4 regions of the Alkalibaculum bacchi genome follow, and region 2 is predicted to be linked to each of the others. Evidence: riboswitches for the same ligand, from Rfam matches in the RefSeq annotation. Region 2 holds a riboswitch; each other region holds the start of a gene.
The links. A riboswitch is a leader RNA that binds a small molecule or an ion and turns the genes downstream of it on or off. The one in region 2 is predicted to bind cobalamin.
Positions count from the first base shown of each region.

Region 1 (4,688 bases), on a different contig from region 2:
TTATTATTGGTTATAATACATATATTGATTTGATCAAAGATCTGATAGGAGGCAAACAAGTAGTAAGCAATGGCATGAGAAAAGAAGTAGACCGTTGCAAAGAGGCCATTGAATTAGCATCTAAAGGAAATACCGTTTCCGTTGTTAGTAGTGGAGATGCAGGTGTTTATGGTATGGCAGGTTTAATCCTTGAGATTATTAGCAAAGAATACTCTATGTCTGATTTTGACGTTCAAATCATCCCTGGTGTAACAGCTGGCAATTCTAGTGCCGCCATATTAGGTGCTCCATTAATGCATGATTATGTGACGATTTCTTTATCAGATTGGTTGACAAAATGGGAAACCATTGAAAATCGTATTCATTGTGCAGGCAAGGGAGACTTTATCGTAGTACTTTACAATCCAAAGAGCAAATCAAGAACAGAATACATCAATAAAACACAAGAAATCCTTTTGCAATATAAATCTCCAGATACTCCAGTAGGCATTGTGCGCAGTGCTTTTAGAGAAGACCAAAGCGTACAGATTTCTACTTTAGGTGAGTTGTCAAATTGTGATGTAGATATGTTTTCAACAGTAATCATCGGAAACTCTAAAACCTATATTAACGGCAAATATATTATTACACCTAGGGGGTACAGCATTTGAAACTAGTATTTGCTGGCACCAAGATGGGTAGACAATATGTTCAGCAATTATTAAAATGTGGTGAAAAAGTCATAGTATCAACAGCTACAGAGTATGGAGCTTCATTATACGAACCTCACGAAAACTTGATTATTAATAATAAGAAGATGAATTATGAAGAGATGCTTGCATTTATCCAAGATAAAAATATTGATGAAATAATCGATACTACCCATCCTTATGCTGTTCAAGTGACAGAAAATATGATAAAATGTGCCAAGAGCCTTAAAATTCCATATCGTGTTATAGAAAGAGATTCATTCATTGAAAAAAAGGGTATTAATGGGCTAATTTTAGCCCATAGTTATGAGGAAGCCTGCAATCTTCTTATAGAAAAAGAAGGTAATATATTACTTGCTATTGGTAGCAATAATGTTCAAGCTTTTCAAAAGATTCCCAAAAATCGAATCTATATAAGAGTATTGCCTACATCAAAGGTATTAGAAAAATGCGAAACTTTAGGCTTTACACCTAAGAATATCATCGCCATGCAAGGACCCTTTAGCTACGAAATGAATCGGATCATTATTCAAGAACATGCTATTAAGTATATGGTCACAAAAGATAGTGGAACATCTGGAGGAGTAGAAGAAAAAATACAATCAGCACTAGATATGGGAGTAGAGGTAGTAATGATTCCAAGAAAGTAGTTCTAGATCTAAGTTCTATGTTCTAAGTAAAATTATGGTCACCTATGGTGACATAAAGATTTTACATAGAACTTACAATATACAACTTAGAACTTAGAACTTAATAGTAGGGGGGATTTGTATTGATATTAGAGGATATTCAAAATGCAATAGGGGAGTTAGACGAGGATTTATTATTTGAACGGATCGATGAATACTTAGGAGGAAATCCTACAGAGGAAAGCGCCTGGGAAATCATTCGTTACAGCCAAAAAGGGACGAGAATTGTCGGCGATCACTATCATAATGGAATATACTTTCTAGGTGATTTAATTTATGCTGGTGAACTCATGACAGAAATCATCGATAAATTAAAACCGTATATTTCCCACTACAAAGAAGGAGACTATATTGGTAAAATGCTCATCGGAACCGTACAAGGAGATCTTCATGATATAGGGAAAAATATTTTTAAAGGAATGTCCGAAGCAGCAGGCTTTCAAGTTTACGATATAGGTATTGATCAATCAGCAGATGCTTTTGTAGAAAAAGCTCATGATATAAAGCCAGATATCATTGGCCTTAGCGGTGTTCTCACATTAGCTATTGATGCTATGAAACGCACCGTTGATGTCATAAAAGAGGCTGGACTTAGAAGTGATGTAAAAATCATTGTAGGTGGTACTCCTCTTACTGATGAGGCTGCAAAGCACATCGGTGCAGACGCATACTCTATTAAGGCCAATGAAGGCGTAGAGATTTGTAGAGGATGGATGGAAAAAAGGGATCTATCACAAATTATATAAATACAAAAAAGCTTAACCATCAGTTATCAGCCATCAGTATTCTAGGATTAGATTCTGAAGGCCTAAGAGATAAACCTTGCTCATATTATGACTAGACAGCTGTTAGGGTCAAAGGGAACTTTCACGACTTTACTTATATATAAGAAAGTCATTGCATTTTTATAAAAAATATGTTAATATGTAGGAAAGTAAATAAATTTATGGGAAAACGGTTAAAATCCGTTGCAGCCCCCGCTACTGTAATTGCTGACGAGCATCTTTTATACCACTGGAAAAATCTGGGAAGGTAGATGTTAGGATGAAGCATAAGCCAGGATACCATTTGCTTTACAATCTTCGGCGGGAAGAGAGATTTCTTAAATTGAATCCCTAATTCCGACCGTGGTGTCGGAATTTTTTATTTACTTACAATGTATTACCTCCTTAATTATTCGGTGAGAAACTCCTACTTCTCACCGAATAAAATTTTATAGACAGAAGGTAAATGTAGATGAATCGAATAATGATTGCAGGAACAAATAGCGGTGTAGGGAAGACAACCATTAGCATAGGCATAATGGCCGCTTTAAAAAAGAGAAATTATGCAGTAGCTCCTTTTAAGACAGGACCTGATTATATCGATCCTGGATTTCATAAATATGTTACAGGAAACCCATCTTATAATCTAGATAGCTATATTCTAAATGAAAACCTTATCAAATATCTGTTAGATCGTTCAACTAAGAACAAAGACATAGGAATCATTGAGGGTGTAATGGGACTTTACGACGGTTTTGGCATTACTTCTAATATTGGCAGTAGCGCTCATATATCAGTTATTACAAAGACCCCTGTTGTGCTTGTCATCGATGCTACAGGTATGTCAAATAGCGCAGCTGCAGTGGTGCTTGGCTACAAAGAGTTCAATAAGAAGGTGGACATACAAGGCATTATCGTCAATCGAGTCTCTGGAGCAGAACATTACAAATTAATTAAAGAAATCATAGAGACGAATACAAATACCAAGTGTATTGGCTATATGGTGAAGAATGGCGATATATCTTTAAGTAGTAGGCATTTGGGTTTAGTACCAGCTGGAGAATTAGAGCATCTGAATACTAATATAGATAAGCTTGTAGATATAATCGAAGAAAGCGTAGATATAAATGCTTTGTTGGAAATTGCAGAGCGCGCTCCACAATTTGAATACGATAGTAGCTATTACGATAACTTTACTAAAGAATATTTACCTTTATATGATGGAAAACGAATTGGTCTAGCAAGAGACAAAGCCTTTTCCTTTTACTATGAAGCTAATTTAGATTTATTACATGATCTTGGAGCTGAAATTGTGGAATTTAGCCCTCTAGAAGATAAAAAACTTCCAGAAAAGTTAGATTCTATATATATTGGAGGCGGTTTTCCAGAAGTGTTTGGAAAGGACCTTGCAAAGAATATAAGCTTTAAAAATAGCTTAAAAGACTATTTAGAACTAGGTGGCAAGTGCTACTCAGAATGTGGAGGCTTTATGTACTTGTCTCAGTCCATTACCAATCTAGATAATACTACAAATAAAATGGTAGGATATCTTCCTATTGAATGTGAAATGACAAAGAGGCTTCAGCGTTTTGGCTATATTGAAATGGATGTAGAAATAGAGGGACAAAAATATACGACAAGAGCCCATGAATTTCATCACTCTAAAATTAAGGAACAAGAGCTTACATATAAATACAGCATAAAAAAATATCGTGATGAAAAAATTTTAAGACAATGGGAATGCGGTTTAGAAAAGAAGAATACCATCGCTGGATATCCCCATATATATTTTTTGAGTAATTTAGAGCTTATGACAAAATTGCTCTAATAAGGCTGAGACTTTCTAGTATCTTTAAAGGAGATATTTAAAAATTAAAATTAAGCAACAAGATAAAGATTTATATTGCATGCAAAAGTTACCGTAGGTGACTTAGTATCATTATATTATAATCAAAAGGGGAATTGTATATGACAAGCTATGTTCACGGTGGGAATGTATGGAGAGAAGGTAATCCAGAAAAGTGGACTGATTTTTCTGCAAATTTAAATCCCTTAGGTCCACCGCAAATCATGATCGATAAAATCAAAGAGAAACTAGATAATATCGTCTACTATCCTGAAGTAGATATGAAGACGCCAACTAATAATATTGCAAAATACTTAGATGTGCCACCACAGCAAGTACTGCCTACAAATGGTGGGATTGGTGCATTATCTCTTATTGCAGAAGCTATAAGACCTAAGAAAGTGGTCATTCTTCAACCTGGCTTTGTAGAATATATGAGACTGGCAAATAATGTAGGTGCAGAACTTATTCATCTACCATTGATTAAAGAGGGAAGGGTAGTTTATCCAAAAAAAGAAATAAAAGAGGTTTTAGATGAAAATACAATGCTCTTTATCTGTAATCCCTCTAATCCTATAGGCTCTACCATGCCAAATGAAATCATGCTAGAAATCTTAAAAAGCGCAGAAAAATGTAGGGCAAAAGTAGTAGTCGATGAAGCCTTTATTGAGTTTGCACAAGAAGATAGTGTCAAACATTT
Region 1 covers NZ_QNRX01000003.1:182,512-187,199, reverse strand. The annotation lists gene cobJ (precorrin-3B C(17)-methyltransferase) at 1-650, shown strand, start outside; gene cobK (precorrin-6A reductase) at 647-1,339, shown strand; gene DES36_RS03495 (cobalamin B12-binding domain-containing protein) at 1,462-2,124, shown strand; cobalamin riboswitch at 2,297-2,465, shown strand; gene DES36_RS03490 (cobyrinic acid a,c-diamide synthase CobB) at 2,615-3,970, shown strand; gene DES36_RS03485 (pyridoxal phosphate-dependent aminotransferase) at 4,111-4,688, shown strand, end outside.
Region 1: it holds a riboswitch for cobalamin, as region 2 does, so the genes downstream of both, DES36_RS03490 (cobyrinic acid a,c-diamide synthase CobB) here and DES36_RS01800 (ABC transporter substrate-binding protein) in region 2, are expected to answer to the same signal.

Region 2 (4,688 bases):
CTTGAGTCATAAGACTTCTTGCTGCCGTATCACATAATATTAGAAAAATACCACCTAGCAAAAATGAATAGGGGTACAATTTTTTATGCTTTGGACCGACAAAAATTCGAACTACGTGAGGTATAATCAATCCAACAAATCCGATAATCCCTGTGATACTAACCGTAGCAGCTGTCATCAACGCAGTAACTACTAATGCGATAAGCTTTAGTTGGTCTGTATTTACGCCTAACTGAGAAGCACTATCCTCACCTATGAGCATAATGTCCATCTGACTATGTAAGCTATAAAGAATAATAAAGCCTATAACTACATAAGGGATAATAATCAAAACTTGCTCCCAACTCTTTCCATTAAAAGACCCCATAGTCCAATAGATAATCTGACTCATCTTATCCGAAAAAATCATAAGAACGGAATTTACTGCAGATAAAAATTGAGACATGGCCACACCACTAAGCAGCAATGTAGGTACAGGTACTTTATTGCCTATTTTAGAGATATTGTAAACTAATAATAAGGTAAGTAAAGCAAAGATAAAAGCCAGTATAGAAACAAGATCTTTACCATTGAAACTTAGGTTCATGGCGATGCCAATAGATGCACCTAGCGCAGCACCAGAAGAGACCCCTAATAAGAATGGGTCTGCCATAGGGTTTTTAAAGATTCCCTGATATGCAACACCGCAAATGGATAAGGTGCCTCCGACTAATAAAGCCAGTATTACTCTGGGCAGTCGTATATTCCATATGATCGCTATCGTAGATGCCTTAATTCCTTCTACATTCCCAATATTAAAAAGTTTGTGCAATAATACCTGAAATGTTTGCCCTACTGAGATATTTGCTACACCTAAATTAGTACAAACTAGAATGGTAATAAAAGCTAAAATAATTATTGTGATTAATGAGTGTTTTCGAATTCGTTTTTTCATATTTTCCCCTTATGTATGTCCTTAGGTCAAGAATAGCACTTTCGTATCCTAGAAAGTAATAAATTCATAGGGCAACCAACGATTGCCCTATCATTTTATTAAGCAGGTAATTTCTAAATTATAAACCACTACTATCTTCAGTGGCAAAATGACCCTAAAGGAATACCCAAGCGCTAGTGACTAGCAACTAGCGACTATTCTTAAAATGCTTCTGGATGAATTGCTTTTGCTAAAAATTCTAAACCTTTCATTACTCTTGGACCTGAACGAGATAAAATGTCATTTTCTTCTGTTCCCCATGGGAAATAAACAATATTATCATTTTCTACAGCAGCAACTGATTGAAGTCCACCATTGCCCTTGATCTCCTCTACTGTAGGGTATAATGAAATGTAAACATCAGGATTTGCATCTACAATTTTTTCTAATGTCAAAGTTGGCCATGCTGTATCAGAGTCTGCTGCAATATTTACTGCATTAATCTCCTGTAGCATAGAATCAATGAACGTATCTGCTCCTACTGAAACAAAATCTTGTAAGTCTACAAATACCTTTTTCTCTTCTGTGTCTTTGACTTTATCTGTAATCTCTTTTCGAGCAATATCTAAGTCTTCTACTAGTTTATTTGCAGTCTCTTGAACATTTCCAATCTTTCCAATTAATTGGATATTTTCTAAAACACCATCTACATCTGTTTGATCTGAAATGACAATTGTTTTTATCCCTGCAGCTTTGATAAGTTGTGTTGCATCTTCAGGCATAGGTGATGATACAAAGAGAACCTCTGGTTCTAAATCGATGATAAGTTCCGTATTGGGTTCTACATAATTTCCTACAACTTCAATCTCTTTTGTTTCTTCAGGATAATTACTGAATTCATCTCTACCTACGATTTGATCTCCTAAACCTACAGCAAAGAGCGTCTCTGTAATAGAAGCAGATACAGAAACAATTCTTTCAGGAGTTTTTTCAAGGGTAATTTCGTTATCTGCAGTATCCTTAAATGTAAATGGGTATATAGTTTCCGTACCGTCACTTGATTCGGTTGTTGTATTCCCCTCTCCTGTCGACTCTTCTTGTGGTTTATCATTTGAACACGCTGTCCAAGTAAATGCCATTAATGTGACGAGCATTAGTATTAGTACTTTTTTTAATGTTTTCATTTTGTTACCTCCAGTTATTTCATTATAATTTGTTTCTTAACGCAACAAAACCTTCTACATTTGAGAAGGTTTTCATATTAAACACGCACAACACCATCCTCCCCGATAGTTCCTAGTTTCTTAAGGCAGGTCTCCTGACTCGTGTTTCAATCTCCACTCTTCCTTCCCATCGTTTAGACAGTGGTTTTTATTAGAGTTTCGTCCACACTTACAGTAGCGGGGGCTGTAGTGGTTTTTCACCACTTTCCCTATTAAGCATTTGCACCTTATAGAGCTATTTTATTTTATAAGATTATGCTAACACAAAACCTATGAAATTTCAATATAAAAAGCTGAATGCGGAAAGCCGAATGCCGAATGCTCACCCTGTGGGCGAGGTTTTTTTATTTTTCAGTTCAAATATACTGAGCTTTTATATGATTTAATCACAAATTAACTCCTTATAATATAGACATAATCCCTTTACCACGCAATCTTCGCATAAGGGTTTTCGAGCCTTACATACTTTTCTACCATGTAAAATTAGCCAATGATGCGCTACAGACCAATCTTCTTCAGGGATATTCTTCATCAAATCCATCTCTGTGTTTAGGACATCTTTACTCTCTGCTAAGCCAATTCGATTAGAGACTCGAAACACATGGGTATCTACAGCTATGGCATTTTGTCCAAAGGCATTACTCACTACTACATTTGCAGTTTTTCTTCCCACTCCTGGAAGTTTCATGAGCTCTTCAATAGTATCTGGCACTTGACCCTCATACTCATTTATTAATATAGAGCAAGTAGCGATAATGTTTTTGCTCTTTGAATTGGCGAGACCACATGTTTTTATATAATCTAAAAGTTTAGGCTGCCCTAACTCTAGTATAGCTTCTGGTGTATTGTAATCTACAAATAATTTATCTGTAACAATATTTACTCTAACATCCGTACACTGAGCAGATAGAATCGTTGCTATTAACAATTCAAAAGAAGTTGTAAAATGAAGAGCTGGCCCAGCATCAGGGTACTCTTTTCCCAATAATTCTAATACTTGTTTTATGTCTTTCTTCTTTAACAAAAAATCCCTCCTCTAGAAAGAAATTCGTTTATTATTATATCATAAATATGTCGCAGATTGCTTCAGCGACTTTTATGTATTCCTCTTAAAGAGAAGATACAAAGACTTGAATACATTTTTCCCTTTATATAATCCCCTATACGAAAGAGAATTTATTTAGCAAAATAATACAAATTAATATCTAACTGACGTTTATTATGCTAAAATATTCATTGGGCGCTATTTTTATAAAATAGTGCTATGGACAATAAAGGAGTTCTTTGTATGAATAACAAGAAAATGTTATTAGGTGATTTAGGCTTGCTTATAACTGCCTTTGTATGGGGAAGTGGGTTTGTTGCTGTAAAGAATGCTTTAGACACTTTGTCTCCTATGTATATTATGACCCTTCGCTTTGGCATTGCAGCTTTGCTAACGGGAATATTATTTTATAGGAAAGTCATCACTATAGATAAAGAACACTTAAAAGCAGGGTTTATTATTGGACTTTTTTTATTTTCAGCCTTTACTACGCAAACCATCGGCTTACAGTATACATTAGCAGGAAAACAAGCTTTTTTAACTGGTACTAATGTGGTGATGGTTCCCTTTTTATTTTGGCTTATTAGTAAAGAAAGACCAGATAAATTCAGTGTTTTTGCTGCTATTTTAATGATTGCAGGTATTGGCTTATTAACACTTGATTTAAACAAAGGCTTTGTATTAAACAAAGGAGACATACTTACCTTAATATGTGCATTGCTCTTTGCTTGTCATATGATAGCAGTTGGTATTTATGCAAAAAAACACGATCCTATAAAACTTACAGTCATTCAGTTAGGTGTAGCCTTTATACTTTCTTTAGTAACTATGTTGGTTACCAGTGATCCTATACTATTTATTCCAGATAGTGGAATAAATGAAGTGCTGTTCTTGGGATTATTTTGTACATTTATGGCTTATCTCATTCAAAATATTGCTCAAAGATATACTACCCCATCCCATGCAGCTTTACTGCTTAGCTTAGAATCCTTCTTTGGTAGCATTATGTCTGTAATCTTTTTAGGAGATCTATTTAGTCCTAATATGATTGTAGGCTCCGTCTTAATTTTTACGGCCATTATTACTGCTGAAACGAAGTGGAAGTTTCTCAAGTTAAAAAAGCAAAATCAATCAATCGAAATGAACAATGGATGAACAAGTGCCTTGGGCACTTTAGTTCTACGTTGTAAGTTGTAAGTAAAAGCTTTTAGGTCACCAATTATAACTAGGCAAGAGACAGGGTCAAAAAGTAGAACTTTTCTGATAAAGAACAATCGTTTAACAATTGTTCTACCATCGTTAAATAATAGGAGGTTATTTTAAATGAATTATAATGAAGCTTTAGAATTTATTCATGGCACTTATGCCTTTGGTATCAAATTAGGTCTTGATAATATTGGAAAATTATTAGAATACATGGATAATCCTCAGGACAAATTAAAATATGTGCACATTGCTGGTACCAATGGAAAAGGCTCTACAAGCAATATGATAAGCAATGTCTTAA
Region 2 covers NZ_QNRX01000002.1:71,400-76,087, forward strand. The annotation lists gene DES36_RS01795 (FecCD family ABC transporter permease) at 1-934, opposite strand, end outside; gene DES36_RS01800 (ABC transporter substrate-binding protein) at 1,135-2,097, opposite strand; cobalamin riboswitch at 2,205-2,381, opposite strand; gene nth (endonuclease III) at 2,519-3,160, opposite strand; gene DES36_RS01810 (DMT family transporter) at 3,425-4,336, shown strand; gene DES36_RS01815 (bifunctional folylpolyglutamate synthase/dihydrofolate synthase) at 4,505-4,688, shown strand, end outside.

Region 3 (4,688 bases), on a different contig from region 2:
CCAGTAGCGCTCATTAGATGACATATCTATATTGACACCAGGGTTGAATTTATCAACCTTGTATGGACCTGTTCCGACAATTTCCTTGTCCGCTACAGATGCATCGATAATGGCAAAGTAGGGATATGCAAGGATTCCTGGAATATTTGAGGTGGGGCTTTCACAAACGATGGTCACCGTACCAGCCGCATCATCAGCTGAAATGGATTTATAAGTAAGGTAACTCTCTGGGTTGGAATTTCCTGTCCCCCCTTGAGACGCGTCTGTCTCGGCATACAGTCTCTCGATGGAAGCTTTTACGGCAGAAGGAGTCATATCGTTGCCATTAGAGAATTTCACACCATCCCGGATATGTAAGGTCCAAGTAAGATAGTCATCGGAGACTTCATAGCTATCACAAAGATTGTTTTCTGCTACAACCTGGTCGTTAAATATAAACAGAGATTCGGTAATACCGAAACGCATCGCTGCCCAGCTGGAATTCGTATTGGTGGCAGGATCCAATGAATCCGAATAATTGTAGACACCGAAGTTCAGGTGTGTTGTGTCGGCTTGGCTGTCATTTGTTGTGCCGGCATCGTCTTTAGTGCTGTCATTGCCGCAACCGGCAAAGCTTGCTGTTATCATGAGAGTGATCAACAAAAGACCTGCGCCTTTAATCCACTTTTTCATAGATAATTTCTCCCTTTTTAACGCTAATTTTTCATGTTTTTTTCTCTCCTTTTTTTGCTTACTAAAATATTGTTTTTTGCTGCTGTCTTGTGGATCAAGAATGTCCCGCAAACTATCGCCTAGCAAATTAAATGAGACCACCGTAATGAATATAGCCAGTCCAGGATAGATCATTAGCCATGGAGCTGATTCCATATAGGCTCTACCTTCATTAAGCATATAGCCCCATTCGATAGAAGTTGATTGAGCCCCTAATCCTAGAAAGGAAAAGGCTGCCAACTCCAGCATCATGCCACCCATATCGGTAGCCGCAGTGATAATTAATGTAGGTAAGACCGAAGGGGTCATGTACCGCCAAAGAATATAGCGAGTTCTAGTGCCGGATATTTTAGCCGCCAACACATAATCCTCATACTTAGTTTTTAGTACCAAGCTACGGGCCAAACGGGCATATTTGGTCCAGCTGACCATGGTGATTGCAATGACCGCATTAGTGATACTGGGGCCCATTATTCCCGCCATAGCTATAGCCAACGCCATCCCAGGAAAGGAAACCATCATGTCGGAGATGCGCATAATCACTGCATCTACCGCTCCCCCTGCATAACCTGCCACAATACCCAGCACACCTCCCACCGTAAAAATACTGATCACGAGAAGCAATGTTGATGACAGGGAGGTTCGTGTTCCATAAATAACCCGTGAGAACAGATCTCGTCCCATGCGATCTGTGCCAAACCAGTGTTCACTGCTAGGCGCCTGGGTAGCCTCTGTAAGGATCGCCTGCTGGGGATCATGAGTGACCAATACAGGAGCCAGAATTGCAACTACTACAATACCTAGAACCAAAATTAAAAATAAGATAAACTGCCGTTTGCTATTGGTCATAGTCTACGCTCCTTTCCTAAGGCGGGGATCTAGATAGTTGTAAGAAAAATCAACCGCCAGATTAACTAGCATATAAATCATGGCAATCCATAGGACAAAGCCCTGTATTAAGGGGTAGTCCATAGATGTAATAGCTGAAATCGCAAGACTTCCCAATGCCGGAAAAGAAAAAATCACCTCTACTATAGCAGTGCCACCTAGCAGCGAGCCCAAGGATAATCCAAGCAAGGTAAGGAGGGGCAACATGGAGTTAGGTATTACATGTTTACACAGAATAGTAGATTCCTTGATTCCCCTAGCCCTAGCGCCAGATATATAATCCTGCTTTAGCTCCTCCAGCACAGAAGCACGAATTTGACGTGCGTACTTCCCCGCCATAGCAAAGGCCAAGGTAAACGCTGGCAATAGCATTTTTTTCAGTCCCATTTCCGCAGACACTACGGGCAACCAACCTAGTTTCAACGATACTATGTAGAGTAGCAGCAACCCAGCCCAAAAATTAGGCATGGAAATCCCAAAAAAGCTACCTACCCGTATAATATAGTCCAAAGGTCGATTTTGATAAATAGCGGAAAGCACACCTAGAGGAATCGCCATAATTAGCATCATAAGTAAGGACAGGAGTGATAACTGCAAAGTAGGCATTACTCGGGCTCTCAGGAGCTGGGCAACTGGTTTACCATGTGTGTAGGAAGTGCCAAAATCTCCTTGTAAGCATTTCATTAGCCAACTACCGTATTGGGCGAGAAATGGACGGTTTAGACCCAATTCCTCCCTTATTTCAACCAGAATTTCTTCAGGGGGGATGTTGCCACTCACTGCAAACATAGCACGTACTGGATCTCCCGGGGCCATGTAGATGAGCAGGAAACTCAAAAAACTTACACCAAACAAAACAATAACGATTTGAAGAAATCGTTTAACAATCTGTCCTTTTAGCATAACAATCACCGCTTTCTATATGTTAAATTATTTAAAAACCTACTACGAAAGCTTCGCTCATTAATTAATGCAAAAAAGCTGCCTTTAGGCAGCTCAATAGCAATAAAAAAACATGCTTCTTATCTCCCGTAAGAATCACAAATAAGTATCATTACAAGCAGTTCTCCTGACTTAAGATCATCGCACTTTATCGCCTTCTCAAATCATTTTGTTAATGACTCAATGGCATAATGACAAAGTACTCCCTAATACAGTGACGGGATCGTGCCGGAATCGAACCGGCTTCTCTATTAATCCTTACGGAACTTGTATGATTAGATTTTGTATTTAACTATAAATAATTATTGCATTTAAAACTTATCACATAGTTACTTATATGTCAATTTATATTTACTATTTTTCTAGAATATAATAATAGTACTATAAATTAAACGATCCATGTAACAGATTTACAGCTCTATTAGCTACATCTGTAGGTACTAGGATGGATATAGTAGTGTGAGAATCGGATGTTTGTAAAATAGATATATCTCCTTCAAGAGAAGCCATAATTTTGGCCATTATCCCAGGTACTCCTCTAATCTTGCTTCCAATAATGGTGATTTTTGTACAATGATTTACGTATTTATAATCAATTTTATTCTCCTCTAATATTTTTATCAGTTTTTCTTTATGTATATCATTTGTTATAAATACGCTTTGATCTATAAAGATATTAATCATATCTATGCTAATATTATTACTTGCCATGAGTTTAAATATTTCTTTATCCCTTGTCTTAGTAGACAAGCTCCATTGAATTTTACCGTATTCGTGGGCTACTGCCGCTACTAAACCAGCTGAATTTGTAGGATGATTGTTAATTAAGGTTCCAATACTTTCTCCATACTTACTTGTGTTGATTACCTTTAGAGGTATATTGTATTGCATTGCTAAATCTACTGCTTTTGGGTGGATTACCTTTGCACCATATTGAGCCAATTGAAACACGTCGTCGTAATTGATTTCTTCAATAAGTTTTGCATTAGGTACCAGTTTTGGATCTGCTGTCATAATGCCATCTACATCTGTAAAAATTTCTACATTCTTTGCCTTTAATGTAATTCCCAGTAGCACTGCACTAGTGTCACTACCTCCTCGACCTAGTGTGGTAATCTCTCCTTTTTCATTTTGTCCTTGAAATCCTGCAACTATAGGTACTTTCCCTTCTTCTAAAAGCTCTTGAAGATAAGTACCATCTACCTTTACGATATTTGCGGAACCATAAGTACTATCTGTTAAAATGCCTGCCTGACCTCCCGTTAATGAAATAGCTTCAATACCATAATCCATAAGATGGGTTGCAATGACTGTAGTAGATATAATCTCTCCACAAGATATAAGCATATCCATAAATCTAGAATCCTTATAATGAGCAGGAATAAGATTCTGTAGGGTATCTGTTGCATAAGCTTCTCCTTTTCGACCCATAGCTGAGACGACCAAAACCGTAGCGATACCGTCCTCCCGAGCTTTTATTACATTTTCTACAATTTTATCTCTTAATTCAGGACTGTTCACAGAAGTCCCACCATATTTTTGAACAATTATATCCATAAATCTCCCTACTTTCTATACAAGATAATTTACTCTTATCTGCGCCCTCTTATTATTTTATTGAATTGCCTCGTTTATTGTTCATGGATAAGAAAATATTAGTAGGAAAAACTAGTGTTACTATCTAAAGTCAATAAAATGGAGGCGTACTATGAAGGCAATGGTTTATGAAGGCATGAAAAATATAAAGGTTAAAGAGGTGCCTGATCCAACAATTGAAAAAGATGATGATATTATCGTAAAAGTAACATCTACTGCTATCTGTGGCTCAGACTTACATTTAATCCATGGTTTTATTCCTAATACAAAAAAGGGAACCGTAATAGGTCACGAGACTATGGGAATTGTAGAAGAAGTTGGTAAAGATGTGCAACGAGTAAAAAAAGGTCAAAGGGTAATAGTGCCTTTTCCAGTTTCCTGTGGTCACTGCTGGTATTGTGAGCACGATTTAACCAGTCAATGTGACAATTCCAATGAATATAATGAGGGTGGTTCTTACTTTGGTTATAGTGATACCTTCGGTGGATATAATGGAGGTCAAGCAGAGTACTTACGGGTTCCCTATGCTAATTTCGGTCCCTTTGCTGTAC
Region 3 covers NZ_QNRX01000026.1:13,437-18,124, reverse strand. The annotation lists gene nikC (nickel transporter permease) at 1-1,560, opposite strand, end outside; gene nikB (nickel ABC transporter permease) at 1,564-2,502, opposite strand; cobalamin riboswitch at 2,642-2,827, opposite strand; gene dapG (aspartate kinase) at 2,923-4,098, opposite strand; gene DES36_RS13775 (zinc-dependent alcohol dehydrogenase) at 4,250-4,688, shown strand, end outside.
Region 3: it holds a riboswitch for cobalamin, as region 2 does, so the genes downstream of both, nikB (nickel ABC transporter permease) here and DES36_RS01800 (ABC transporter substrate-binding protein) in region 2, are expected to answer to the same signal.

Region 4 (4,688 bases), on a different contig from region 2:
GAAATAATGGTAAACCTAATTTTTTATGTATTTTCATAAGCCATGGCTGAGAAAGATTAGCTTTTTCTAGTACTTCATCCATACTAAACAAATCTTCAATTGATCCATTAGCGATGACCTGACCATGATTTAATATGTATCCATAATCGCAAAGTGTATAAATAATATCCATATCGTGACTTGAAATGATAATTTTTTTCCCTTCCTTAGCTAAAGTATTGATAATTTTGACAACTCCTCTTGTCATTGCTGGGTCTAAACCGGCTGTTGGCTCATCAAAGAGTATAACTTGTGTATTTAGAGCTATGACCCCAGCAATGGCTACTCTTTTTTTCTGCCCATAACTGAGGTAGTGGACGGCTTTTTCTTTAAAATCATATGCTTCGGTTTGTATTAAGGCGTCGTCTACCCTACGCTTTACTTCATCTTCAGGTAATCCAATATTTCTCAAGGCAAAAGCTACATCATCATAGACATTCGAGTGAAATATTTGTTTATCTGGATCTTGGAAAACCAAACTCACCTTTTGACGATAATCGTACATATATTTTTTATTATACTCTAGTGGTTGCCCATTAAAAAGAATGATACCCTTTGTAGGTTTTAATATGCCCATTAGATTTAAAAACATAGTAGATTTTCCTGCTCCATTGCCCCCAATAAGAGCGATAATTTCACCATTATTTAAGTTAATTTCTACATCTTTTAAGGCCATGGTATTATCTTCATATTTATAAGTCAAGTGCTCTGTTCTTAACATAAAAGCCTCCTTGCATGTCTTTGGTGCTTTACTTAAGCTTGCATTATCTTTTTATTTTCCTGAAGAGATCATATATATAGATTATGGCAACTCTCTAACCTATACATGAAAATCTCCATCATATAATTTTACTTCTAGTGAAATGCTCAATTCTTCATATCTATTCATCATTCTAGTGAAGAGACTTACAATGAGCAAAGATATAGATCTATAGGATGTCCTTAGATTTCCATATCCAAATTTCAAATATATAGCCGTCTGCATATCTTTGTATTCTTCTAAGAACATCATTATAAACCTATAAATGAGCATAACCATCTCTAATACTACAATTGGCACTTTCATGCTCTTTAATATTTTTAATAGCTGGTTAATGGGCACGGTTAAGGCAAGAAAATAAGTGGAAGAAAGACAGGCTAAGGCTCTAAAAAACAAGATAAAACATTGATTTAAAGAAGACTGCGTTATGCCAATGTAAAATCCTCCTACAGGAATATTATAAAGAAAAACATGTGCACTCTTTGATACAGAAATCAAAATAGTTACTAGGCTCAATAACAAAAAGGATGAAGGTATCATAAAAAACTTAAGATAACGATTAAGTTTTATGCCTGCAAATTGAACCAGTACAAATCCAATAAGGAGAAACATACCAATGTACATAGGTATGTTCTCAAAAACAATTGCTGTAAATAGCAAAATCATTGCTGCAACAAATTTGATTTTTGGATTTATTTTAGTCAACTTGTTTGTATAAGCGATTTTATCGACTTGTAACATGGATTTTTCTTTCCTTTTTTCCTTTATTATATCCTATGTAATATGCGATGATCCCTGCACCTAATGCGGCTTGTGAAGCAAAGAGCAGAGATTCAATTTCCCCACTGGCTGGCTCCATAAAGCTACTAAACCAAGGTTCATAATCAGGGTTAATAACAGTAATCATTTCTTCTGCCTCACCGTCAGCTCCACCAAACTCAGCATCATTTGTAATGACTAAAGGTACAATGATTAAAACTAGTAATGCAAATACTAGTATGATTTTAGTTGAAATTTTCATTTATTACATCCTTTCCTTCATACTCTACGACTTTGTCGTATACTAAAGCAGTGATGATTCCCTCTGCTGCTGCAATGGGGATTTGAGTAAGAGCAAAGATGCTTAAGAATTTAAAAATAGATACTGCTATACCTCCTACTGGATCAGGGAAGGCCACACCTAATTGCAAAGAGGTAACTACATAAGTAGCTAAATCTCCCAATGCTGCTGCTGCAAAAACAGAAACGCCTGCATTCACATTGTTCTTTCGAAGTAATTTAAAGATTCCATAAGCTACAAAAGGACCAACTACTGCCATAGAGAAAGCATTTGCACCTAATGTACTAATACCGCCATGGGCTAGTAATAGAGCTTGGAATAGTAAAACGATTACTCCTAGTACAGTCATAATAGTTGGTCCAAATAATATAGCTCCCAAGCCTACACCAGTAGGATGTGAACAGCTGCCTGTTACAGAAGGAATTTTTAAAGCGGATAATAAAAATACAAATGCGCCTGCCAATGCGACTAAAAGTTTCTTATTTGGTTGATTTTTAAATATAAAATTTAATCTGCGCACTCCAAGGACGAAAAATGGTATAGCCACAACTGTCCAAAACAGTGCCCATCCTTTTGGAAGAAAGCCTTCCATAATATGCATCGCCTGTACGTCTTTTACGCTAAACATTACTAAAGAAATAAGAGCGTACATAAAAATTGCAGTGTTGATTTTTTTGATTTTAAGTATTTTCATTAAAATTCTCTCCTTGTTTTATTTAAAGCGGAGGGTGCTCCTAAATATTTTTAGTTATCTAGAAATCCAAGAAGTTTTTACACCTCGAAAAAAATAACCAGATCTACGTGAGATCTGGTTAATAAAAACAATGTTATCCAATTACGGTAACAAACCTCCCTCCGAAGCTTTACACATTCTCCAATCTAGGCAGGTCTCCTGACTTTGAATCATCCTACTTCCCTAATCCTTCCCACATCAACAGGTGATGTAGTGGAGTTGCCTAGGGGTTCGTCATCATTTACAGTAGCGGGGGCTGTAGAGGAATTGCACCTCTTTCCAATTTAATCATAATAAACCTAAATTTGCATTATTCAGTTGTAATTGCCTTTATAGTAACATAAATGTTTTTTATAATCAAGTACTTGTTTTCAAAAGGGTTTTTATTTATGCAAAAATAAACAAATTGACGCAAGATACTGGGGTGTGTTAATATTGTTATCGCAATATATAGACAATTTCGGTACTTGAAAAGAATAGGATAATCGCTTAATAGTTTTTCCTATCAATCAAGAGTCAGAGAAACAAATGAAGGAGAATAGTAATGATAACAAAAATCGTAAAACGTGATGGCAGAGAGGTTCCTTTTAATTTAGAGAAGATCTCTAATGCAATCTTTAGAGCAGCAAGTGCTAAAGGAGGTAGAGACTATAATACAGCACTTTCCCTAGCGGAAGCTGTAGTAGAGTACATAGAAGAGCACACTTATGGAAAAATACCCACTGTAGAAAACATACAAGATGCTGTAGAGAAAATTCTCATTGAAAAAGGCCATGCCCGTACTGCAAAAGAATATATACTCTATAGAGCTGAAAGAACTCGTGTACGAGAAATGAATACTCGATTGATGAAAGTATACAGTGATCTCACATTCAAAGAGGCTAAAGACAACGACATGAAGCGAGAGAACGCAAATATTGATGGAGATACTGCAATGGGTACCATGCTTCGATACGGTTCTGAAGGTGCAAAGCAGTTTTATGAGATGTTTATATTAAACCCTGAGCATTCTAAAGCTCATAAAGAGGGCGATATCCATATACACGACCTAGATTTTCTTACTCTGACTACTACTTGTTGCCAAATTGACATTGAAAAGTTGTTTCAAGGTGGATTTAGTACAGGACACGGATATATAAGGGAGCCAAATAATATTCAAAGTTATTCTGCTCTGGCCTGTATCGCTATCCAATCTAACCAGAATGATCAACATGGCGGACAAAGTATACCAAATTTTGATTACGGAATGGCTCCAGGCGTGCGAAAGAGCTATAAAAAACATTATCTGCAAAATTTATCAAAATCTTTAGAGTTGTTATATAATTTACCTAATATTTGGGATACTGTTGTAGAGATTAGTCAAAAAATCAAAAGCACCTATAAACTTACTCCAACGATGAGCAATTACGAGGATTATCAGTATTATGAAGCAAAACTACTAGAAGATTACTTTGAAGATAAAAAGCTTATTTTGAAAGCACAAAATTTTGCCATAAAAAGCGCAGAAAAAGAAATCGATAAGACTACTTATCAAGCTATGGAAGCCTTTATCCATAATTTAAACACTATGCACAGCCGAGCTGGTGCTCAAATTCCTTTTAGTTCCATTAATTACGGAATGGATACTTCAGTAGAAGGAAGACTTGTAATAAAAAACTTACTGCTAGCTACAGAAGCTGGACTTGGCAATGGTGAGACGCCTATCTTCCCTATCCATATATTTAAAGTTAAAGAAGGCGTTAATTATAATTTAGGAGAACCCAATTATGACTTATTCCAATTAGCTTGTAGAGTCAGCGCCAAAAGATTATTCCCTAATTTTTCTTTTTTAGATGCTCCTTTTAATGCAAAGTATTACAAAGAAGGCCATCCTGAAACAGAAATTGCCTATATGGGTTGTCGTACAAGAGTTATAGGTAATGTCCACGACTTAGAAAATGAAGTAGTATACGGAAGAGGAAATTTAAGCTTTACTACAATCAATTTACCTAAGATCGCATTAAAAGCAGATGGCAGCATCTTAAACTTTTTTGAAGAATTGGATCGACTTTTGGATGTAGTTATAGAACAGCTTTGGGAAAGATTTGAAATCCAGG
Region 4 covers NZ_QNRX01000003.1:201,470-206,157, forward strand. The annotation lists gene DES36_RS03580 (energy-coupling factor ABC transporter ATP-binding protein) at 1-760, opposite strand, end outside; gene cbiQ (cobalt ECF transporter T component CbiQ) at 860-1,540, opposite strand; gene DES36_RS03590 (energy-coupling factor ABC transporter substrate-binding protein) at 1,524-1,820, opposite strand; gene DES36_RS03595 (energy-coupling factor ABC transporter permease) at 1,804-2,553, opposite strand; cobalamin riboswitch at 2,725-2,910, opposite strand; gene DES36_RS03600 (anaerobic ribonucleoside triphosphate reductase) at 3,137-4,688, shown strand, end outside.
Region 4: it holds a riboswitch for cobalamin, as region 2 does, so the genes downstream of both, DES36_RS03595 (energy-coupling factor ABC transporter permease) here and DES36_RS01800 (ABC transporter substrate-binding protein) in region 2, are expected to answer to the same signal.